Regions from separate parts of the Azotobacter tropicalis genome, predicted to be linked through region 1. Evidence: predicted binding sites of a transcription regulator. Region 1 holds the regulator's gene; each other region holds the start of a gene.
What was found. The regulator sigma-54, encoded in region 1, starts transcription at its own class of promoters, with help from an activator protein. The targets are predictions, from matches to a motif close to ANTGGCATNNANNTTGCTNT.
Positions count from the first base shown of each region.

Region 2: the regulator sigma-54 is predicted to act here: its motif matches at 5,644-5,663, upstream of Atro_RS00890 (CmpA/NrtA family ABC transporter substrate-binding protein).
Region 3: the regulator sigma-54 is predicted to act here: its motif matches at 5,652-5,671, upstream of glnA (glutamate--ammonia ligase).

Region 1 is NZ_AP046059.1:1,665,619-1,673,399, forward strand. It holds gene Atro_RS07770 (KdsC family phosphatase) at 1-177, shown strand, start outside; gene lptC (LPS export ABC transporter periplasmic protein LptC) at 190-759, shown strand; gene lptA (lipopolysaccharide transport periplasmic protein LptA) at 746-1,303, shown strand; gene lptB (LPS export ABC transporter ATP-binding protein) at 1,303-2,028, shown strand; gene Atro_RS07790 (RNA polymerase factor sigma-54) at 2,161-3,669, shown strand; gene hpf (ribosome hibernation-promoting factor, HPF/YfiA family) at 3,786-4,094, shown strand; gene ptsN (PTS IIA-like nitrogen regulatory protein PtsN) at 4,107-4,571, shown strand; gene rapZ (RNase adapter RapZ) at 4,665-5,522, shown strand; gene Atro_RS07810 (HPr family phosphocarrier protein) at 5,538-5,810, shown strand; gene pmbA (metalloprotease PmbA) at 5,860-7,206, opposite strand; gene yjgA (ribosome biogenesis factor YjgA) at 7,284-7,781, shown strand, end outside.
Region 2 is NZ_AP046059.1:188,590-196,370, forward strand. It holds gene Atro_RS00865 (1-phosphofructokinase family hexose kinase) at 1-528, shown strand, start outside; gene Atro_RS00870 (leucine-rich repeat-containing protein kinase family protein) at 538-1,854, opposite strand; gene alaC (alanine transaminase) at 1,927-3,165, opposite strand; gene Atro_RS00880 (hypothetical protein) at 3,385-3,684, shown strand; gene Atro_RS00885 (ANTAR domain-containing response regulator) at 3,713-4,291, opposite strand; gene Atro_RS00890 (CmpA/NrtA family ABC transporter substrate-binding protein) at 4,273-5,523, opposite strand; gene acnB (bifunctional aconitate hydratase 2/2-methylisocitrate dehydratase) at 5,768-7,781, opposite strand, start outside.
Region 3 is NZ_AP046059.1:3,531,037-3,538,817, reverse strand. It holds gene glpD (glycerol-3-phosphate dehydrogenase) at 1-1,111, shown strand, start outside; gene Atro_RS16800 (cache domain-containing protein) at 1,302-1,739, shown strand; gene typA (translational GTPase TypA) at 2,024-3,844, opposite strand; partial or broken gene thiI (tRNA uracil 4-sulfurtransferase ThiI) at 3,987-5,443, opposite strand; gene glnA (glutamate--ammonia ligase) at 5,766-7,169, shown strand; gene Atro_RS16780 (DUF4124 domain-containing protein) at 7,317-7,781, shown strand, end outside.

The DNA of each region.
Region 1 (7,781 bases):
CCGGTCATCCGTCGTGTTGGCTTGGGAATGGCCGTGGCCAACGCCGATAACTTTGTCCGCAAACACGCCCATGGCGTCACCCAAGCATGCGGCGGCGAAGGGGCGGCCCGCGAATTCTGCGAACTGATCTTGCGAGCCCAGGGCAACCTCGAAGCCACGCAGAGCGCTTATCTCTAACTAGAGGCGACTATGCTGCGCAAATTCCGCCTTTCGCTGATCTTTGCCGCCTTGGCCACACTGCTGGCGGCGATAGGCTACTGGAACATTCGTCCAGCGAGCTTTATGGACAAAGCAGGCAACACTCCAGACGACAACGCCATTGATTTTTATGTAACCAATGCGCGCACACTGCAATATCAGCCTGCAGGTAATCTGCATTACGAGATGACTGCCAACAGAGTGGAGCATCTCAAAAGCAGCGAAATCACCCTACTCACTCAGCCCGATTTGCTGATTTTCCGCGGCACCCCAACCCCTTGGCACGTACGCAGCGAGCGCGGCGAGGTCAGCCCCCAAGGCGACCAGGTTGAATTGATTGATGCGGTACGGGTTGAGCGCACCGATATCCAAGAGCGCTCCACCATCCTTACTACCAGCCGCCTGAGCGTGTTTCCAGAGCGGGAATATGCTGAGACTCAGCAACCCGTTAAAATTGAGGCGGCCAACGGAGTTACGACGGCTGTCGGGATGAAAGCGTATTTGGATGACAGCAGGATGCACCTGCTGTCCAGTGTAAGAGGCCAGCATGAGGTTCGCTAACCGTTTCCCCCACCGGGCTCTCCCTTTCTTGCTCAGCCTGTGCTCCGCACTGGGCGCAGCGAGCGCTTGGGCTCTTTCTTCTGATCGTGAGCAGCCGATCCGCGTCCAGGCCGACAGTGCCGAACTCGATGACAAGCAAGGGGTTGCGGTCTACCAAGGCGACGTGGTCATTACTCAGGGCACCCTGAAAATCACCGGCAACAAAGTCACTATCACCCAAGACGACAAGGGTGAAATCAAAGTTTTCACGTCAGTCGGCAATCCTGCCTCTTACGAGCAGAAACCGGCACCTGACAAAAGCATCGTCCGAGCCTACGGCCAGACTATCCAGTACTTTGCCGAAAACGAACGCATTGTGTTGGTTGATAAGGCACGGGTAGTTCAGGATGGCAACACTTTCGAGGGTGAAAAAATCGTTTACGACACCCAACGGCAGATCGTTAATGCTGGCCGTGCCACTGGAAACAGGATATCCAGTCCGAAACCACGGATCGATATGGTCATCCAACCGAAAAAGAAACAGCAGTCAGGACAGACACAATAATGGCTACCCTCAAAGCTCAGCATCTGGCCAAGAGCTACAAGGGCCGCCAGGTTGTCCGTGACGTCAGCCTTTCCATCGAAAGCGGTCAAATCGTCGGCTTGCTCGGCCCCAACGGGGCCGGCAAGACTACCTGCTTCTACATGATCGTCGGCCTGGTCCGTGCCGACCAAGGGCGCATTCTGATCGATCAGGACGATGTCACCCACCTGCCCATGCACGGTCGCGCCCGGGTCGGTATCGGTTACCTCCCCCAAGAGGCATCGATTTTCCGCAAGCTTACGGTGGCCGATAATATCCTGGCTATCTTGGAAACCCGCAAAGATCTGGATGGAGAAGGCCGCCGCCAGGCTCTGGAAGCTCTGCTGCAGGAGTTCCACATCAGCCATATCCGCGACAGTCTCGGCATGAGTCTCTCGGGCGGCGAGCGGCGCCGGGTCGAGATTGCCCGCGCTCTGGCCACTACTCCGAAATTCATCCTGCTCGACGAACCCTTTGCCGGCGTCGATCCGATTTCAGTTAATGACATCAAGCAGATCATTTATCACCTGAAGAACAAGGGCATTGGCGTTCTAATTACCGATCACAACGTGCGTGAGACACTCGACATCTGCGAAACCGCCTACATTGTCAACGATGGGCAGCTGATAGCCGAAGGCGACGCCGAGGCCGTCCTCACCAATAAACTGGTGCAGGAAGTGTATCTCGGCCATGAATTCCGTCTATGAGATGCTCTACTCCATGGGATAGACCAGTCAAACTCCGTTATAATCAGGCATGTAATTTGCTTTAAGAAGGCGCATCGTCGCCTCGTAGTGATTGACGCGAATGCTTTGGCAAATATGGTGCTTCCTACAATTATGAAACCATCGCTAGTCCTTAAGATGGGTCAGCAGCTGACGATGACTCCGCAGCTGCAACAAGCCATCCGTCTGCTTCAACTGTCGACCCTGGATCTTCAGCAGGAAATCCAAGAGGCCCTCGACTCCAACCCCATGCTGGAACGTCAGGAAGACGCTGAGGACTACGGCAGCCCGGACACGCTAGCCGAGCATGGGGATCAGTCGGCGATCGATGCCGCATCCGCTTCTTATCAGGAGAGCTACGAGAGCACGGCCAACGGTGAGGAAGGCAACAGCCTGGAGGATGGCGACTGGCATGAGCGAATTCCCAACGAGCTGCCAGTGGATACCGCTTGGGAAGACATCTACCAGACCAGCGCCAGCAGTCTGCCGAGCAGCGAAGATGACGAATGGGACTTCACCACCCGCACCTCCACGGGCGAAAGTCTGCAGAGCCATTTGCTCTGGCAACTTAATCTGGCCCCGATGTCAGATACCGACCGCCTGATTGCCGTTACCCTGATCGATAGCATCAACAGCGACGGCTATCTGGAAGCCTCGCTGGAGGAAATTCTGGCCTCGTTGGATCCGGAGCTGAGTATCGAGCTCGATGAAGTGGAGATGGTGTTACGCCGTATCCAGCAGTTCGAGCCCGCAGGAGTTGCTGCTCGCGACCTCAGCGAGTCGCTGCTGCTGCAGTTGCGCCAACTTCCAGCCGATACACCCTGGCTGGAGGAGGCGAAGCGGTTGACAAGGGACTACCTCGATCTGCTCGGCAACCGCGACTTCACCCAGTTGATGCGGCGCATGAAGCTCAAGGAGGAAGAGCTGCGCCCGGTAATCGAGTTGATCCAAAGTCTTAACCCGCGCCCCGGTGCCCAGATCGAAGCCAGCGAGCCCGAATATGTAGTACCCGATGTCATCGTGCGAAAGCATAATGACCGTTGGCTGGTGGAGCTCAACCAGGAAGCCGTACCACGCCTGCGCATCAACCCCCACTACGCCGGCTTCATCAGACGCGCCGATGCCAGCGCCGACAACACTTTCATGCGCAACCAACTACAGGAGGCTCGCTGGTTTATCAAGAGCCTGCAGAGCCGCAACGAGACGCTCATGAAGGTATCCACGCAGATCGTCGAACACCAGCGCGGCTTCCTCGACTATGGCGAAGAAGCCATGAAACCGCTGGTATTGCATGACATCGCCGAGGCAGTCGGCATGCACGAATCGACCATTTCGCGGGTTACTACCCAGAAATACATGCATACCCCGCGCGGCATCTATGAACTGAAATATTTCTTTTCCAGTCACGTCAGCACCGCTGAAGGCGGTGAGTGCTCTTCCACGGCCATCCGCGCCATCATCAAGAAACTGATTGCAGCGGAAAATCCGAAAAAGCCATTGAGCGACAGCAAGATCGCTGGTTTACTGGAAGAACAGGGCATACAGGTGGCTCGCCGTACAGTCGCCAAATACCGGGAATCGCTCAGTATTGCGCCGTCCAGTGAACGCAAGCGACTCATGTAACACAAGATCGAACCGGCCGCAGCAATGGCAGTAATCCTTCCGCGGTCAGTCGACACAGCGTATACCGGTAGCAGGCCCGTCAGCCTGCGTCAAAACAGCAACAAGGAGAAAGCGGTATGCAAGTCAACATCAGTGGACATCAGCTGGATGTGACCGACGCCCTACGTGATTATGTCGAGGAGAAGATCAGCCGCCTTGAGCGTCATTTCGATCGTATCACCAATGTGCAGGTGATCATGACCGTTGAGAAGCTCAAACAGAAGATCGAAGCAACCTTGCATGTCTCTGGTGCCGAAGTGGTCGCCAATGCTGAGCATGAAGACATGTATGCGGCCATCGATCTGCTTGTCGACAAGCTTGACCGCCAATTGATTAAGCACAAGGAAAAGCAGATCGAACGCCAGCAGGGCGCCACGGCCCGCTGACTCTTCTGTCCCATGATCAGACTCGAAGACATTCTGACTCCCGGCCGCTCTTTGGTGAACGTGCCGGGAGGCAGTAAGAAGCGTGCCCTCGAATATATTGCCAGCCTGGTCGCCCGCGAAATGCCCGATCTAGATCAGCAGACCATTTTCGAGAGCCTAATTGCCCGTGAGAAACTGGGCTCGACCGGTTTTGGTAATGGCATCGCCATTCCCCATTGCCGTCTACCTGGCTGCCCTGCCCCGATCAGTGTACTGCTGCGCCTGGATGCTCCGATCGATTTCGATGCTATTGACGGTGCACCGGTCGATCTGCTGTTCGTCCTGCTGGTTCCAGAAGCCGCTACCGACGAGCATCTGCAATTGCTTCGCCAGATCGCCAGCATGCTCGATCGCAGCGAGATACGTGAGCATCTGCGCCAGGTCGAGAGCAGCGAAGCCCTTTACCAAGTCGTGGCGGACGCGCAGAAGGGCCAGTAGGGTTTCCCGGGAGTGGTGCGGAGGTTCGTTGACCGTGAACGAGCAATTGACCGCCGGGCTTTCGGCAATCACTGACCGCGGAAAATATTCATCATGCGCGTGATTATCGTCAGCGGCCGCTCTGGCTCTGGCAAAAGCACCGCCCTCGATGTCCTAGAGGACAATAGTTTCTTCTGCATCGACAACTTGCCAGCCGTTCTACTTCCCGAGCTGGCCGAAAGGGCGCTACTACATACTGAGCTGATCCAACCCCAAGTCGCGGTATCTATCGATGCTCGCAACTTGCCCAGCCAGCTGAAACGCTTCCCCGAACTGCTGGCAGAGGTACGTACCCGCTACATCCTCTGTGATCTGCTCTACCTGGATGCCGATGACGAAACCCTGCTCAAGCGTTTCTCGGAAACTCGCCGGCGTCATCCGTTAACCAATGAGAACCGCTCATTGGCCGAAGCAATTCGCGACGAGAGCAGGCTGCTTGCTCCGATCAAGGATCTAGCCGACCTCAAGGTCGACACATCCCACCTCAATCTTTATCAGTTGCGCGACACACTCAAGCTGCGCTTGCTGAACAAACCGGAACCGGGCACGGCTTTTTTGATCGAATCCTTCGGCTTCAAGCGAGGAATGCCAGTGGATGCAGATCTAGTGTTCGATGTTCGCTGCCTGCCTAATCCATATTGGAAGCCGGATCTACGTAGCTTTTCCGGTCTGGATCGACCGGTCATCGACTACCTCGCCGCCCAACCGGACGTCGAGGAGATGTACCAGGACATCCATGCTTATTTGCAGAAATGGCTACCCCGCTTCGCCGCCAGCAACCGTGCTTATGTGACTATCGCGATCGGCTGTACCGGCGGTCATCATCGTTCGGTCTACGTGGCCGACCGGCTCGGCCACGCATTAAAGCAGTCACTCAAGAACGTTCAGGTTCGCCACCGCGACCTCGGCTGAAGGATGGATAACGCGATGCCCACCTGCGAAGTCACCATCATAAACAAGCTTGGACTACATGCCCGTGCAGCGGCCAAGTTCGTCGGAGTAGCCGGGCGCTACGCCTGTACGGTACGCATCGGCCGAGCCCCGGAGAGTCTGGTCGACGGCAAGAGCATCATGGCGGTCATGATGCTGGCTGCCGGCAAGGGAACGCCCATTCACCTGCATACCGAAGGCGAACAGGACTGCGAAGCGCTGGAAGCACTGGTCGAATTGATCAATAACCGCTTCGACGAAGACGAATAATACATACGTATCGCTGCCGCCGGGCTTCTGGCGACAGCTTCCCCTTCACTCAGCTTCCCGCCAGAGTCATGCGCTCGATAAGCACCGAACCGGTGCAAATATTGCTGCGCTGCTCCAGATCGTTACCTACTGCGACAATCTGCCGGAATATGTCGCGCAAATTGCCGGCGATGGTTACCTCCTGCACCGGATATTGAACTTCGCCGTTCTCCACCCAGAAGCCGCCAGCACCACGGGAGTAATCGCCGGTCACCAGATTGAGTCCCTGCCCCATCAGCTCGGTCAGCAGCAACCCGCGCCCCATGCGGCGAATCAAGGCAGCCTGGTCCTCATCCCCCGGGTTGACGAATAGGTTATGCACTCCACCGGCATTGGCAGTGCTTGGCATGCCCAGCTTGCGCCCCGAATAGGTACCCAGGGCATAGCTGGCCAAGCGACCCTGCTCGACAAAATGCTTGGCGCGAGTCGGCAGGCCATCGGCATCGAAGGCCGCACTGCCCAAAGCCCGTGGAATATGTGGACGCTCATCGAGGTTCAGCCATTCGGGAAACAGCTGCTCACCCAGCGCGCCCTCCAGGAAGGAGGCGTGCCGATAGAGATTACCGCCGGTGATTGCACCGATGAAATGGCCGAACAGTCCGGTAGCCAGCTCAGCGGAGAATAGCACCGACACCTCGCAGGTCGGCACCGGACGCGCACCGAGACGCCGTACCGCCCGCTCCGCCGCTCGCCGACCGATAGCCTGCGGGTCGGCCAGCGCTTCGCCGCGCCGGTTGACATCGTACCAGTAGTCGCGCTGCATCTGTCCTTCTCCCTCGGCAATCATCACGCAACTGAGGCTGTGCCGGGTACTGGCATAACCACCAATGAAGCCGTGACTGTTGCCGTATACACGACATCCCTGATGCGAATTAAGTGAAGTGCCGTCGGCATTGCGAATCCGCGGATCGGCGGCGAAGGCCGCCGCCTCACACGTGAGCGCCCGCTCGATGGCCTGCTCGGGACTGATCGCCCATGGATGGAAGAGATCCAGCTCGGGGAGCTCATCCGGCATCAGCGCTGCATCCGGCAAACCGGCGCAATCGTCCTCGGATGCATGCCGAGCGATCGCCAGCGCCGCTGCCACGGTTTCCCGAATCGCCGCCTCGCCAGTCGCCGAGGTGCTCGCCGAGCCCTTGCGCTGCCCGAGATACAGGGTGATGCCGAAACCCTGGTCACGATTGAACTCGACGGTTTCCACCTCGCCCTGGCGCACCGTGGTGGACAGGCCCTGCTCGATCGAGACGGACACCTCGCAAGCGGTGGCACCCTGACGCTCGCTCTCGGCAAGTATCCTCTCGACTTTGGCCCGCAACTCCGGCAGTGCCTGCGGACCTACCATTTCTGCTGGATTCATAACTACTCCTGTCAGGTCCGGGCCAGTCGCTCCGGAGCTGCTGTTATCATGGCGGCGTGTATCTCTGGACCGCCACCATGTCTGAATTTCACCAAGACCTCTCCGAAGAGAAGAGCAAATCCCAGGTCAAGCGCGAACTGCATGCCCTGCAGGAGCTCGGCGAACGCCTGACCACCCTCAGGCCCGAACAGCTCGACCGCCTGCCGCTGACCGACGCCTTGCGCCGCGCTCTGCTGGAGGCGCCGAAACACAGTGCGCACATCGCCCGCAAGCGACACCTCCAGTACATCGGCAAGCTGATGCGCGACCAGGACGTCGACGCCATTCTCGCCCTCTTCGAGCAACTGGATGCTTCTAGCCGCCAGTACAACGAACGCTTCCACGCCCTCGAACGCTGGCGCGACCGGCTCCTTGGAGGCGGTGACGACGCGCTCGAGGCTTTCGTCGGCGACTATCCGGACACCGACCGCCAGCACCTACGCGGCCTGATCCGCCAGGCCCGCCACGAAACGGAGCAGAACAAGCCGCCAACCGCCAGCCGCAAGATCTTCAAATACATCCGCGATCTCGACGAA
Region 2 (7,781 bases), 1.5 Mb from region 1:
CATCTGGTCGTCAGCGGCAGCTTTCCGCCTGATGTGGCGTTGGGGTTCCACGACGAGATCGTGGATCTGGCCGAGCGCATGGGTGCGAAATTGGTACTCGACTACTCGGGAGAGGCCCTGCGCCATGCCGTGGCTCGGGGAGGCATCCATCTGCTCAAGCCGAGCCTGAGCGAGCTGTCTATGCTGATCGGCCGCTCCCTGGAGAGTGAGACCGAGCAGGAGGCGGCGGCGTGCGGGCTGGTCGAGCGGGGCGCTGTGGAGATCGTGGTCTTGTCCCTCGGTGCCGGCGGCGCGCTGCTGGCGAGCCGGGAGGGGGTGGAGCGCTTTCCCGCCTTCGAGGTGCCGCTGCGCAGCGCAGTGGGGGCCGGCGACAGCGTGGTCGGCGCCACGGTGCTCGCCCTGAGTCGCGGCTGGAGCCTGCACGATGCGGTGCGCTATGGCATGGCCGCGGCGGCCGCGACGCTGATGTGCCCGGGCACCGGACTGTGCCGGGCGGAGGACGTGGAGCGGTTGTTCCGCCAGGGCTGAGCCCGGCTCTCAGAGGGCGGCGAGGCTGGCGCTCAGGGTGGCGAAATCCGGCCGCTGATCGATCCGCGCGGTCATGCACTGCTCCTGCAGAAGGCGCAGGCGCTGCTGGCGTGCAACCTGTTCGTCCGCCGGGCAACGCTCCAGCAGTTCTTCCAGCAGGCAGCCGAAGGCTCGTGTCTCGATGCGCTGCAGGGCTGGGCCGGCAGCGCTGCCCGGAGCGAAGAACGAGGCGGCGCCGAAGTCGCCGAGCAGGCAGTCGCCGTCGCCGTTCACCAAGAGGTTGTGGGCATATAGATCGCCATGCAGGATGCCGCGTGCATGCAGATGCGCCACCGCCGCGGCCACGCCGCGGGCAATGCGCAGCGCCTCGTCGAAGGCGAAACGCCGCTCCGGCACGTAGCAGTCGCGGGTGCAACTGGCCAGCGAGGGCGGCCCGGCGAGCACGCGAAAAGCCGGGTCGATCAGCTCCAGCAGCAGGCCCGGTGGCGCACCCGGCTGTTCGGCCAGCGGCCCGGCCACGCGGATCAGGTTGGCCTGCTCGCCGGCGGCGATACAGGCGGCCATTTCGCTGTGCGGCAGGCCATCGCTGGTCACACTGCCCTTGAACAGCTTGGCCGCCATGGCCTGCGCCGGCTGTCCGGGGCGCTGCCAGTCGGCGCGGTGAATGATGCCGGATGCCCCTTGGCCGAGGATTTCCCCAAGCTCGATGCTGCCGCGTGGAATCGGCGGCAGCGGATGCTGGCGCAGGATCTCCGTTTCGCTGGCGTCGCTGAAGGGATTGCCGGCGAACGCCAGCCAGGACAGCCGGGGCAGCTCCGCCAGCCAGCCGGGCAGGGCTTCGAGGCGGTTGGCGGCGATGCGCAGCAGTTCCAGCCGGCTCAGGCCGGCCAGGCCAGGCGGCAGTGTCTGCAGGCGGTTGCCGGCTAGCATCAGCTTCTGCAACCGGCCACAGTCGCCCAGTTCGGCGGGCAGGCGTTCCAGCCGGTTGTCGGTCAGGATCAGCCAGCGCAGCTGCGGCGGAAGGGCGACGGCGGGCAGGTGCTGGATGCGGTTGGCCTTGAAGCCGACCATTTCCAGCTGCGGGCAGTCGCCGAGCACCTCCGGCAGCGAGGCGAACGGATTGTCCGAACAGAACAGGATGCGCAGCTTGCGCAGGCGCGGCAGGTCCGCCGGCAGGTCGGTCAGGCGATTGCCCGAGAGGTTGAGGATCTCCAGGCTGTCGGCCAGGGCGAAGATTTCCTCGGGAAATTCGTGAAGGTCGGCAGAGAGGTCCAAGCGCGTGCTGCCGGCCAGTTCGCCGCGGCGCAGTTGTTCGAGGGTGGACATGGGAGGCAAGGTTTTCTTTCCGGTCAGGATCGAGGAGCGCTCGCCCCGTCACGGGACGGGGCAAGCTCGGGCTCAGTGGTCGGCGTCGGCCTTGCGCGCCTTTTCCACGCCCTCGAGCAGGCCGTCGGCGCGGAACATGGTCTTGATGCCGCGGATCGCCTGGCGAGTACGGTCGAGGTTCTCGATCAGGGCGAAGCGCACGTGGTCGTCGCCATAGTCGCCGAAGCCCAGCCCCGGCGAGACACAGACCTTGGCCTCGGCCAGCAGCTTCTTGGAAAATTCCAGCGAGCCGAGGTGGGCGTAAGGCGCGGGGATCTTCGCCCAGATGTACATGGAAGCCTTGGGTTTTTCCACCATCCAGCCGATCTCGTGCAGGCCCTTGACCAGCAGGTTGCGGCGCTGGCGGTACTGCTCGGCGATGTCGCGCACGCATTGCTGGTCGCCTTCCAAGGCGGCGATGGCCGCCACCTGCAGCGGGGTGAAGGTGCCGTAGTCGTGGTAGCTCTTGATTCGCGCCAGGGCGCTGACCAGCTCCGGGTTGCCGACCATGAAGCCGATGCGCCAGCCGGCCATGTTGTAACTCTTCGACAGGGTGAAGAACTCCACGGCGATGTCTTTGGCGCCCGGCACCTGCATGATCGACGGTGCCTTCCAGCCGTCGTAGACGATGTCGGCGTAGGCCAGGTCGTGCACCACGAGGATATCGTACTGCCTGGCCAGGGCGACCACGCGCTCGAAGAAGTCCAGCTCCACGCACTGCGCGGTGGGGTTGGAGGGGAAGCCGAGGATCATCATCTTCGGCTTGGGAATCGTCTCGCGGATCGCTCGCTCCAGTTCGGCGAAGAAGTCCATGCCGGGCACCAGCGGCACCGAGCGCACCTGGGCTCCGGCGATCACCGCGCCGTAGATGTGGATCGGGTAGCTGGGGTTGGGTACCAGCACGCTGTCGCCGTGGTCGAGGGTGGCCAGCATCAGGTGTGCCAGGCCCTCCTTGGAGCCGATGGTGACGATGGCCTCGCTGTCCGGGTCGATCTCGACGGCGTAGCGGTCCTTGTACCAGTGCGAGATGGCGCGGCGCAGGCGCGGAATGCCGCGGGAGGTGGAGTAGCCGTGGGTGTCCTCGCGGCGGGCGACCTGCACCAGCTTCTCGACGATGTGCGGCGGAGTGGCGCCGTCGGGGTTGCCCATGCTGAAGTCGATGATGTCCTCGCCGCGGCGGCGGGCAGCCATCTTCAGTTCGGCGGTGATGTTGAAGACGTAGGGCGGGAGACGATCGATGCGCGCAAAGCGGCGCTTGCCGTGTTCGGCCATGATTTCCTCGAAAGACGTAGGCGCCCGGAACCGTCCGAGCGACGTTGGCCAGTGCGCTGGCCTGCCCGCCGAACATACGCGTGTGGCTGGCGGGCTGGCAAGTCAGACCTTGTGATGAGCGCGTGGCACGCGCGATGGGGGCTGCGGCACACGCAAGGCTGGGTTTCGGCACGGGCGTTTTGGTAGATTGCCCCGCATTCTCAACAGGGGGTGAAATCCATGAAACCAGTCAGCAGCAGGTCGTCCACGCAGCGTTCGTCCGGCAGCGAATTTCTTGAAACCCGCTTCGGCGACAAGGTGCTCCGCGTCACGGTCACCATGAAGCCGGACCGGCTGGTGGCCGAGCAGATGATGCCCGAAGGCGACGAGGTGCAGGTGGCGGTGCTGCAGAATCCGTTCGGGGTGACCCGCCAGCTGACCAACCTGTTGAGCGGGGCGAAGTCCGGCGATTCGCTGGTGATCGTCTGCGCCGGCGACAAGATCTACCGGGCGGCGCTGAAGTTTCTCGGCCTGGCCTGACGCGCGAGGCTGAGGGGCCGGGGTCCCCTCAGCTGCCGAGCATGTCGTGCATCGCGATGACCTGCTCGGCGACCTGAATCAGCTTCTGCTGGCGGCTCATCGCCTGGCGGCGCATCAGGGTGTAGGCCTCTTCCTCGCTGCAGTTCTTCATCTTCATCAGCAGGCCCTTGGCCAGTTCGACGCGCTTGCGCTCGGCCAGTTGTGCCTCGCGGGCCTGCAACTGGGCGCGCAGGGCCTGGTCGCTCTCGAAGCGGGCCATGGCCACGTCGAGGATCGGCTGCAGGCGCTGGGTCTGGATGCCTTCGACGATGTAGGCGCTGACCCCGGCCTGGATGGCCTGGCGCATTACCTTCGGATCGTGCTCGTCGGTGAACATCACGATCGGCCGCGGCTGGTCGCGGCTGACCAGCACCACTTGCTCCATCACGTCGCGGCCGGGCGATTCGGTGTCGATGAGAATCACGTCGGGGCGTACGGCTTCGACCCGCGCCGGCAGGTCGATGGTCAGGCCGGACTCGTCGACGACTTCGAAGCCGGCCTCGACCAGGGCGCTTCTCAGGCGGCCGACTTTCTTCGCGGTGTCGTTGATCAGGAGGATGCGCAGCATGGTGATGTTCCTTGGTCGTCGGCCGAGGAGGACGCCTCGTTCAGGGCGTGCAGGGCGAAGCTGCGAGCGTAGACCGCCGGATCGGAGCCGTCCCAGCGCTTGCCGTCCAGCAGGGTGGCGCTGCGCATGGGCGAGGCGGGTTGCGGGATGCCGAGGGCACCGGCGGCGTCGCGATACAGTTCGAGTTGCTGCACCTGGCGGGCGATGGCGAGGTAATCCGGATCTTCGCGCAACAGCCCCCAGCGGCGGAACTGGGTCATGAACCACAGGCCGTCGGAGAGATAGGGCAGGTTGACCTCGCCGTCGCCATGGAAGCGCAGGGCATGACTGTCCCGCCAGGCATGGCCGTTGCCGTCCTCGTAGTTGCCGAGAAAGCGCGGTTCGATCACCTGGCGCGGCGCCGCCACGTAGGCGTCGGCGCTGATCAGCTGCGCGGTACTGGTCTTGTTCTCTTCGCTGGCATCGATGAAGCGGCTCGCCTCCAGCACGGCCATGACCAGGGCACGGGCGGTGTTGGGATATTGTTCGACGAAGGCGCGGGTGCAGCCGAGAACCTTTTCCGGATGGTCCGGCCAGATCGACTGGCTGGTAGCAACGGTGAAGCCCATGCCCTGGTCGATGGCATGGGCGCCCCAGGGCTCGCCGGCGCAGAAACCGTCGATGCGCCCGGCGCGCAGGTGCTCGACCATCTGCGGCGGCGGCACCACCAGGGTGTTCACGTCCTCAAGCGGATGGATGCCTAGGCTGGCGAGCCAATAGTAGAGCCAGAGGGCATGGGTGCCGGTGGGGAAGGTCTGGGCCAGGGTGAGTTTCGCACTGCTGCGGTGCACATGCTGGGCCAGTGTTTCGCCGGTGCACACGCCGGCCTGTCGGAGCGCTGCCGACAGGTTGATGCTCTGGCCGTTCTGGTTGAGCCCCATCAGCACCGCCATGTCGGTCGCCGGTGCGCCGCCGATGCCGAGCTGCATGCTGTAGATCAGGCCGTACAGTCCCTGGGCGGCGTCCAGTTCGCCGCTGATCAGCTTGTCGCGCAGGTTCGACCAGGACACCTGGCGCTTGAGATTGAGGCTCAGCCCGTAGGGTTCGGCGAAGCCCTGGGTGGCGGCTACAATCAGCGACGCAGAGTCGGTGAGCGGCATGAAGCCCAGATTGAGCGAGCTCTTCTCGGGGGCATCGCTGCCCGTGACCCAGGCCTGGGTGTCTGCTCTGGGAGTGATTCGGTGATCTGTCATGGTGTTTTCCGGCGCTGAACGAAAAGGCGTCGCCCGGCAGCTGCCTGGGGCAGGGCCGAAAGCGACGCCATTGTCGGTGAGTGGGGTCCCGCCGTTGGGACCGCCGATGCTGCCAGACACCAAGCAAGCGATATGCCAGAGCCCTGAGCACCGGCCTTTCGACCTGTCGCCACTCTAGCGCAGGAGCCTGGAAAAGAAGAAGCCCCGCACGGGGCGGGGCTTCTCCATTCGGCGCGAGTGACGCTTAGACCTGCAGGACCGGGAGTTCGGCCTTGGCCGCGGCTTCCTTGTACTCGGCGATCTGGTCGAAGGACAGGTAGCGATAGATATCGGCAGCCATGGTGTCGATGCTCTTCGCGTATTCCATGTACTCCGCGACGGTCGGCAGCTTGCCGAGGATCGAGGCGACCGAGGCCAGCTCGGCGGACGCCAGGAACACGTTGGTCGCGTCGCCCAGACGGTTCGGGAAGTTGCGGGTCGAGGTGGAGACCACGGTCGAACCGGTCTGCACGCGGGCCTGGTTACCCATGCACAGCGAGCAGCCCGGCATTTCCATGCGCGCACCGGCCTTGCCGTAGATGCCGTAGTAGCCTTCCTCGGTCAGCTGGTGGGCGTCCATCTTGGTCGGCGGAGCCAGCCACAGACGGGTCGGGATGCCGCCCTTGACCTTGTCGAGCAGCTTGCCGGCGGCGCGGAAGTGACCGATGTTGGTCATGCAGGAACCGATGAACACCTCGTCGATCTTCTGGCCGGCGACGGTGGACAGCAGGCGGGCGTCGTCCGGGTCGTTCGGCGCGCAGAGGACCGGCTCCTTGACGTCGGCCAGATCGATTTCGATCACGGCGGCGTACTCGGCGTCCTTGTCGGCTTCCAGCAGTTGCGGCTTGGCCAGCCAGGCTTCCATGGCCTGGGCACGACGCTCCAGGGTGCGCGGATCGCCGTAGCCTTCGCCGATCATCCAGCGCAGCATGGTGATGTTGGACTTCAGGTACTCGGCGATGGCCTTTTCCGGCAGCTTGATGGTGCAGCCGGCAGCCGAACGCTCGGCGGAGGCGTCGGACAGCTCGAACGCCTGCTCGACGGTCAGCTCGTTCAGACCTTCGATCTCGAGGATGCGGCCGGAGAAGATGTTCTTCTTGCCCTTCTTCTCGACGGTCAGGAGGCCGGCCTGGATGGCGTAGTAGGGGATGGCATGCACCAGGTCACGCAGGGTGATGCCGGGCTGCAGCTTGCCCTTGAAGCGCACCAGCACGGATTCGGGCATGTCCAGCGGCATCACGCCGGTGGCGGCGGCGAAGGCCACCAGGCCGGAACCGGCCGGGAAGGAGATGCCGATCGGGAAGCGGGTGTGCGAATCGCCGCCGGTACCCACGGTATCCGGCAGCAGCATGCGGTTCAGCCAGCTGTGGATGATGCCGTCGCCCGGACGCAGGGACACGCCGCCGCGGGTCATGATGAAGTCCGGCAGGGTGTGGTGGGTCTTGACGTCGATGGGCTTCGGATAGGCGGCGGTGTGGCAGAAGGACTGCATCACCAGGTCGGCGGAGAAGCCCAGGCAGGCCAGGTCCTTCAGCTCGTCGCGGGTCATCGGGCCGGTGGTGTCCTGGGAGCCGACGGTGGTCATCTTCGGCTCGCAGTAGGTGCCCGGACGCACGCCCTGGCCTTCCGGCAGACCGCAGGCGCGGCCGACCATCTTCTGAGCGAGGGTGAAGCCCTTGCCGCTGTCGGCCGGCGCTTCCGGCTTCTTGAACAGGGTGGACGGCGCCAGGCCCAGCTCGGCGCGGGCCTTCTCAGTCAGGCCGCGGCCGATGATCAGCGGGATACGGCCGCCGGCGCGGACTTCGTCGAGCAGCACGTCGGTCTTCAGCGCGAAGCTGGTGACCAGCTCGTCGCTGCCGTTGCGGCGCACTTCGCCCTTGACCGGGTAGACGTCGATCACGTCGCCCATGGCCAGGTTGGTGCAGTCGAACTCGATCGGCAGGGCGCCGGCGTCTTCCATGGTGTTGTAGAAGATCGGGGCGATCTTGGTGCCGAAGCAGAAGCCACCGGCGCGCTTGTTCGGAACAAAGGGGATGTCGTCGCCGAAGAACCACAGCACCGAGTTGGTGGCGGACTTGCGCGAGGAACCGGTACCGACCACGTCGCCGACGTAGGCGACCGGGAAGCCCTTGGCCTTGACCGCTTCGATCTGCTTCAGCGGACCGACGGAGCCCGGCTGGACCGGCTCGATGCCGTCGCGGGCCATCTTCAGCATGGCC
Region 3 (7,781 bases), 1.9 Mb from region 1:
GGAAATCCGCCGCGGCTTCGAATACTCCGACTGCTGGGTCGACGACGCCCGCCTGGTGGTGCTCAACGCCATGGCCGCCCGCGAGCACGGCGCCCAGGTGCAGACCCGCACCTGCTGCGTCTCCGCCAGCCGCCATCGGGACCACTGGCACCTGCAACTGGAGCGCGCCGACGGAAGCGCCTTCTCGATCCGCGCCCGGGCGCTGGTGAACGCGGCCGGCCCCTGGGTGGCCCGTTTCATCGAGACCGGCCTGCAGCAGAAGGCCTCCCATGGCATTCGCCTGATCCAGGGCAGCCACCTGATCGTGCCGCGGCTCTACGAGGGCGAACATGCCTACATCCTGCAGAACGAGGACCGGCGCATCGTCTTCGCCATTCCCTATCTGGAGCACTTCACCCTGATCGGCACCACCGACCGCGAGTACCAGGGCGACCCGGCCCAGGTGCGGATCAGCGAGGCGGAAACCGACTACCTGCTCGCGGTGGTCAACCGTCACTTCAAGCGCCAGCTGAGCCGGCACAGCATCCTGCACAGCTATTCCGGCGTGCGTCCGCTGTGCAACGACGAATCGGCCGATCCTTCGGCGGTGACCCGCGACTACACCCTGGCGCTGTCAGGCAATCCGGGCGAGCCGCCGCTGCTGTCGGTGTTCGGCGGCAAGCTCACCACCTACCGCAAGCTGGCCGAGGCGGCCCTGGAACGGCTGGCACCCTTCTTCCCGCAGATGGGCGCGCGCTGGACTGCCGAAAAGCCGCTGCCGGGCGGCGAGCAGATGAGCGACAGCCGCACCCTGGCCGAGCAACTGCGCCAGCAGCATGCCTGGCTCGCCCCGGAACTCGCCCGGCGCTGGGCCAGCACCTACGGCAGCCGCGCCTGGCGACTGCTGGAAGGCGTCGATGGCCCTGCCGATCTCGGCGAGCACTTCGGCGCCAGCCTGCATGCCCGCGAAGTGGACTACCTGTGTGCGCAGGAATGGGCCTGCGAGGCCGAGGACATCCTCTGGCGACGCAGCAAACTCGGCCTGTTTCTGAGTACGAAGGAGCAGGAGCGGCTGCGCCTCTACCTGGATACAACGATCCGGCAGGCCACAGCCAACGCTCTGGTTTCCTGAGTTTTCCCCGGCAATCGCCCGCTCCGGCTCCCTGCTGCCCCACGCCGAGGCATAACCGCTCGGGCAGCGTCAGCACGACCATGGTCGCAGTTTATCGGTCTCGTCCGGCTGGCTTAGGATCGAGCGAGGTCACCGCCCGGTGGCCTCCCAAAAAACATGAAATAACAAGAACAAGAGGCGTAAGACATTCATGCGCAAGACCCTGCTGGTAATGCTGTGCACTGCGGGTATCCACCTGACCGCCCACGCCGGCGAGTTCGGCACCGCCGACGAAGCCAAGGCCATGCTCGAAAAGGCCGTGGCGGCGGTCGAGGCCGACAAGGCCTCTGCCCTGGAGAAGTTCACCAAGGGCGAAGACGGCTTCAAGGATCGCGATCTCTATCCCTACTGCGGCGGCCCGGACGGCATCTTCACCGCGCACCCCACCCTGGTCGGCAAGAGCCTGAAGGAGCTGAAGGACAAGGAAGGCAAGGCTCTGGGCGAGGAAATCTACGCCAAGGCCCAGCCGGGCACGATCAGCGAAGTGTCCTACATGTGGCCGCGTCCGGGCAGCGATACGCCGGTCGAGAAGATCACCTTCGTGACCAAGGCCGACGACCAAGTGTGCGTGGTCGGCTACTACAAGTAAGGCTCCTCACCCAGCCCGGGCTCCCAGGAGTCCGTAGCTGAAGCGACAATTGCCGTGCGCCCGTCCTCTCCGGCGCACGGCAACCGGAACGGCCCTCCTCCTTCCGCCCGGCAGACCGCGACGCTCCGCGGACTCCAGCGCCGGGTATCCCTCCCCTTCCCTAACCCCTCGCCGCCCCGCGCCAGCGCGCGACCGTGCCGGTAGCAGCATGCCGCCGTCCCGGAAAAGCAGAAGGCCCCGCCGGCGCTGCCGGCGGGGCCTTCGTCACAACAGCCGCAGTCCGATCAGACCTTGCTGCGCTCGTAGCGCTTGCGGTCGTTCTCGTTGAGCAGCTTCTTGCGCAGGCGGATCGACTTCGGTGTCACTTCGACCAGTTCGTCCTCGTCGATGAACTCCAGCGCCTGCTCCAGGGTGAACTTCAGCGCCGGGGTCAGCTGGATGGTCTCGTCCTTGCCGGAAGCGCGCATGTTGTCGAGCTTCTTGGCCTTGGTCGGGTTGATGACGAGGTCGTTGTCGCGGCTGTGGATGCCGGCCAGCTGGCCTTCGTAGACCTCCTCGCCGGGAGACAGGAACAGCTTGCCGCGGTCCTGCAGGGTTTCCAGCGAGTAGGTCAGCGCGGTGCCGGTGGCCATGGACACCAGCACGCCGTTCTGGCGGTGGGCCACTTCGCCAGCCTTGATCGGACCGTAGTGGCTGAAGGTGCTGGTGAGGATGCCGGTGCCCGAGGTCATGGTCAGGAAGGCGTTGCGGAAGCCGATCAGGCCGCGCGCCGGGATGGTGTATTCGAGACGAATACGGCCCTTGCCGTCCGGGATCATGTTGGTCAGGTCGCCCTTGCGCAGGCCCATCTGCTCCATCACCGGGCCCTGGTGCTGCTCCTCGATGTCGATGGTGACGCTCTCGTAGGGCTCCTGCTTCTCGCCGGCCTCGTTCTCGATGATCACCACTTCCGGGCGGCCCACGGCCATCTCGAAGCCCTCGCGGCGCATGGTCTCGATCAGCACCGAGAGGTGCAGCTCGCCGCGGCCGGAGACCTTGAACTTCTCCGGGCTGTCGCCCTGCTCGACACGCAGCGCCACGTTGTGCAGCAGCTCCTTCTCCAGGCGGTCCTTGATGTTGCGGCTGGTGACGAACTTGCCTTCCTTGCCGGCGAACGGCGAATCGTTGACCTGAAAGGTCATGCTCACGGTCGGCTGGTCGACGGTCAGAGGCGGCAGGGCCTCGACGTTCTGCTGGTCGCACAGGGTGTCGGAGATGTACAGCTCTTCCATGCCGCTGACGCAGACGATGTCGCCGGCCTGGGCTTCCGGCACCTCGACGCGCTGCAGGCCGTGGTGACCCATGATCTTCAGGATGCGGCCGTTGCGCTTCTTGCCATCGGCACCGACGGCGGTCACCGGGGTGTTGGACTTGACGGTGCCGCGGGCGATGCGGCCGATGCCGATCACGCCGAGGAAGCTGTTGTAGTCCAGCTGGGAGATCTGCATCTGGAACGGGCCGTCGACGTCCACCACCGGGGCCGGCACGTGGTCGATGATGGCCTGGAACAGGGCGTCCATGTTGTCGTCCATCTTCTCGTGGTCCATACCGGCGATGCCGTTCAGGGCGCTGGCGTAGACGATCGGGAAGTCGAGCTGCTCGTCGGTGGCACCGAGGTTGTCGAACAGGTCGAAGATCTGGTCGATCACCCAGTCCGGACGCGCGCCGGGACGGTCGATCTTGTTGACCACCACGATCGGACGCAGGCCGGCCTTGAATGCCTTCTGGGTCACGAAGCGGGTCTGCGGCATGGGGCCGTCCTGGGCGTCGACTACCAGCAGCACGGAGTCGACCATGCTCATCACGCGCTCCACCTCGCCGCCGAAGTCGGCGTGCCCGGGGGTGTCGACGATGTTGATGTTGTAGCCGTTCCACTTGATGGCGGTGTTCTTCGCCAGGATGGTGATGCCGCGTTCCTTTTCCTGGTCGTTGGAGTCCATCACGCGCTCGCCTTCGGCTTCCTTGCGGTCCAGGGTGCCGGAGAGCTTGAGCAGCTTGTCGACGAGGGTGGTCTTGCCATGGTCGACGTGGGCGATGATGGCGATGTTGCGCAGATTTTCGATCACGGTTCTATCTCGATGAAAGCGTCCAGCTGGAGGCTGGGCGTTGAAAACAGGAAAGTGGGCCGGGCGGGCCGGCAACGACGTTGCGGTCGATCAGCGGTCGGGAGGGCGGTGGCGGATACTGCCACCGAGCAGGCCCGGCAACCTATGCCGGACGATAAACGCGCACATTGGCATGCCCCTCGCTCAGCAGATGATGAGCATGCAGGCGGCTCATGACGCCCTTGTCACAATAAAGGAGATACTGGCGGTTGGCGTCCAGCTCCTTGAAACGGTTGTTCAGCGCATAGAAAGGCAGCGCCTGCACCTCGATGCCGGGCAACTCCAGCGGCTCGTCCTCGGCCGCATCCGGATGGCGGATGTCGAGGACGATCTGCCCGGCCAGCGCCTCGCGGACTTCCTCCACGCGGACCTCCTCGCCGAGCTCGTCGATTACCCGGTCGATCGGCACCTGACGGGCACGCTCCAGGGCGCGCTCGAGGATCGCCATGTCGAACTGGCGCTCCTCGTACTTGATGCGCTCGCGCTTGGCGCGGGTGGTCGGGTTCACCGAGATCACCCCGCAGTATTCGGGCATGTTCTTGGCGAACTCGGCGGTGCCGATGCGCGTTGCGGTGTCGATGATGTCCTGCTTGTGGCTGGCGACCAGCGGGCGCAGCACCAGCATGTCGGTGGCCGCATCGATCACCGAGAGGTTCGGCAGTGTCTGGCTGGAGACCTGGGAAATCGCCTCGCCGGTGACCAGCGCGTCGATGCGCAACCCATCAGCGATGCGCGACGCGGCGCGCAGCATCATGCGCTTCAAGACCACACCCATCTGGCTGTTGTCGACCTTGCCGAGGATCTCGCCGACCACCTCCTCGAACGGCACACTGACGAACAGCACGCGGTGCGAGCGGCCGAACTTCTCCCACAAGTAGTGGGCGACTTCCATCACCCCCAGCTCGTGGGCGCGCCCGCCGAGGTTGAAGAAGCAGAAATGGGTCAGCAGGCCGCGGCGCATCATCTGGAAGGCCGCCACGGTGGAGTCGAAACCGCCGGACATCAGCACCAGGGTCTGCTCGATTGAGCCGAGCGGGTAGCCGCCCAGCCCCTCGTGACGGGCGTGCTCGACCAGCAGGCGGTCGTAGCGCACCTCGAAGCGTACCTCGACCTCGGGTGCTTCAGGTCGATGCCGGCGGCGCCGCACTCACGGCGCAGGCGGCTGCCGACGTGGGTGGCGACGTCCATCGAGGTGAAGTCGTGAGTGTTGCCGGAGCGCTTGCAGCGCACCGCGAAAACCTTGCCGGGCAGTTGCTCACCGAAATGGCGCTTGCACTTCTCGGTGACATCGTCGAAATCGCCCAGCGGGTACTCGTGCACCTCGAGGAAGTGAGCGATGCCCGGCGTGCAGCGCAGACGCTCGAACATCTCGCGGTGCACCTGCGGGTCGCTGACCTGGGTCTGCACCTCGACGTTATCCCACTCACCTTCGGTCTGCAGTGCCGGATCGAGGTCTCTGAGCACCGTGCGGATGTTCTTGCCAAGCTGGCGGATGAATTGCTTGCGCACCGGCCGGCTCTTGATGGTGATTTCCGCGAAGGGTTTGACGATGAGTTTCATGGAGCAGCACAGGCCGGACAGGCAAAAAGGGGGCGAGATTATAGCGGATCTTGTTCAAGACTTGATCAACTATCGGCAGCGCGGCGCGACCGCACCAAAATGAAACAAAACTCCTGACTCAGCACATAAAAAGAGCAAAACTTTCCGTCAGAATGATCGGCACCGGAGTGGGCAGTCTGACGGAGAGCCTTCTCGCCTTCATCAAAGCATTGGCATTAAACTTGCTCCCTTGTGGCGCGGCTTGCCTTGGCGGATGATCGCCGCCCGGTTTTACCCGAATTTTCGAGGGTCTTTGCGAGGCCCTCTCCACCTGGAGGACAACATGTCGAAGTCGCTTCAACTGATCAAAGAACATGACGTGAAGTGGATTGATCTCCGCTTTACCGACACCAAAGGCAAGCAGCAGCACGTAACCATGCCGGCGCGTGACGTGGACGACGACTTCTTCGAATACGGCAAGATGTTCGACGGCTCCTCCATCGCCGGTTGGAAAGGCATCGAAGCCTCCGACATGATCCTGATGCCGGACGACAGCACCGCCGTGCTGGACCCGTTCACTGAAGAGCCGACCCTGATCATCGTCTGCGACATCATTGAGCCCTCGACCATGCAGGGCTACGACCGCGACCCGCGCGCCATCGCCCGTCGTGCCGAGGAATACCTGAAGTCCACCGGCATTGGCGACACCGCCTTCTTCGGCCCGGAGCCCGAGTTCTTCATCTTCGACGAAGTGAAGTTCAAGTCCGACATTTCCGGCTCCATGTTCAAGATCTTCTCCGAGCAGGCCTCCTGGAACACCGACGCCGACATCGAGAACGGCAACAAGGGCCACCGTCCGGGCGTCAAGGGCGGCTACTTCCCGGTTCCGCCGGTCGACCACGACCACGAAATCCGCACCGCCATGTGCAACGCCCTGGAAGAGATGGGCCTGAAGGTCGAAGTGCACCACCACGAAGTGGCTACCGCCGGCCAGAACGAGATCGGCGTCAGCTTCAACACCCTGGTGGCCAAAGCCGACGAAGTGCAGACCCTGAAGTACTGCGTGCACAACGTCGCCGACGCCTACGGCAAGACCGTGACCTTCATGCCGAAGCCGCTGTACGGCGACAACGGTTCGGGCATGCACGTGCACATCTCCATCGCCAAAGACGGCAAGAACACCTTCGCCGGCGAAGGCTATGCCGGCCTGTCCGAGACCGCCCTGTACTTCATCGGCGGCATCATCAAGCACGGCAAGGCGCTGAACGGCTTCACCAACCCGTCGACCAACTCCTACAAGCGTCTGGTTCCGGGCTTCGAAGCCCCGGTCATGCTGGCCTACTCGGCCCGCAACCGTTCCGCCTCCATCCGCATCCCGTACGTCAACAGCCCGAAAGCCCGCCGCATCGAGGCGCGCTTCCCGGACCCGGCGGCCAACCCCTACCTGGCCTTCGCTGCGCTGCTGATGGCCGGTCTGGACGGCATCCAGAACAAGATCCACCCCGGCGACGCCGCCGACAAGAACCTGTACGACCTGCCGCCGGAAGAGGCCAAGGAAATCCCGCAGGTGTGCGGCAGCCTGAAGGAAGCCCTGGAAGAGCTGGACAAGGGCCGTGCCTTCCTGACCAAGGGCGGCGTGTTCTCCGACGACTTCATCGATGCCTACATCGAGCTGAAGTCCGAGGAAGAGATCAAGGTACGCACCTTCGTGCACCCGCTGGAATACGACCTGTACTACAGCGTCTAATCCCGCCGGCAAGCACCACGGAAAGGCCTCCTTCGGGAGGCCTTTTCTTTTTGGGTGACCGCCATAACGCTCCGGCAGGCCCGGACTTGCCAGCCCGCCGTCACGATGCAAGGCTTCACCCAACGACTTTCGCGAGAGCCCACCTCCATGCGCAGCGCATTGCCCGGCCTGCTCCTGCTGCTGGCCCTTCCGGCCGGCGCGGAGATCTACAAGTACCTCGACGCCAACGGCAATCCGGTCTTCAGCAGCCAGCCCCCCGAGGGCGTGACCGCGGAAAAGGTCGAGCTGCCGGCGCCCAGCATCGTCACCCCGCCGCCCAGCCCGCCGGAAGCAGCCAAACCCAAGGAGCAGCCCGCAGAGCTTCGCTACAGCCGCCTCGAACTGACCGGCATCGCGGACGGCGAATCGCTGCGCGCCAACAACGGCAGCTTCAGCGTCGACGTGGCCATCGAACCCAAGCTACACCCCGGCCACAGCCTGCGCCTGCTGCTGGATGGCCAGCCCTACGGCCAGCCCGGTCGGACCACCCGCCTGGAACTGGTCAACGTCGATCGCGGCGAGCACAGCCTGGAGGTCGAGGTGCTCGCCGACGAGCGCTCCCTGCAGAAGAGC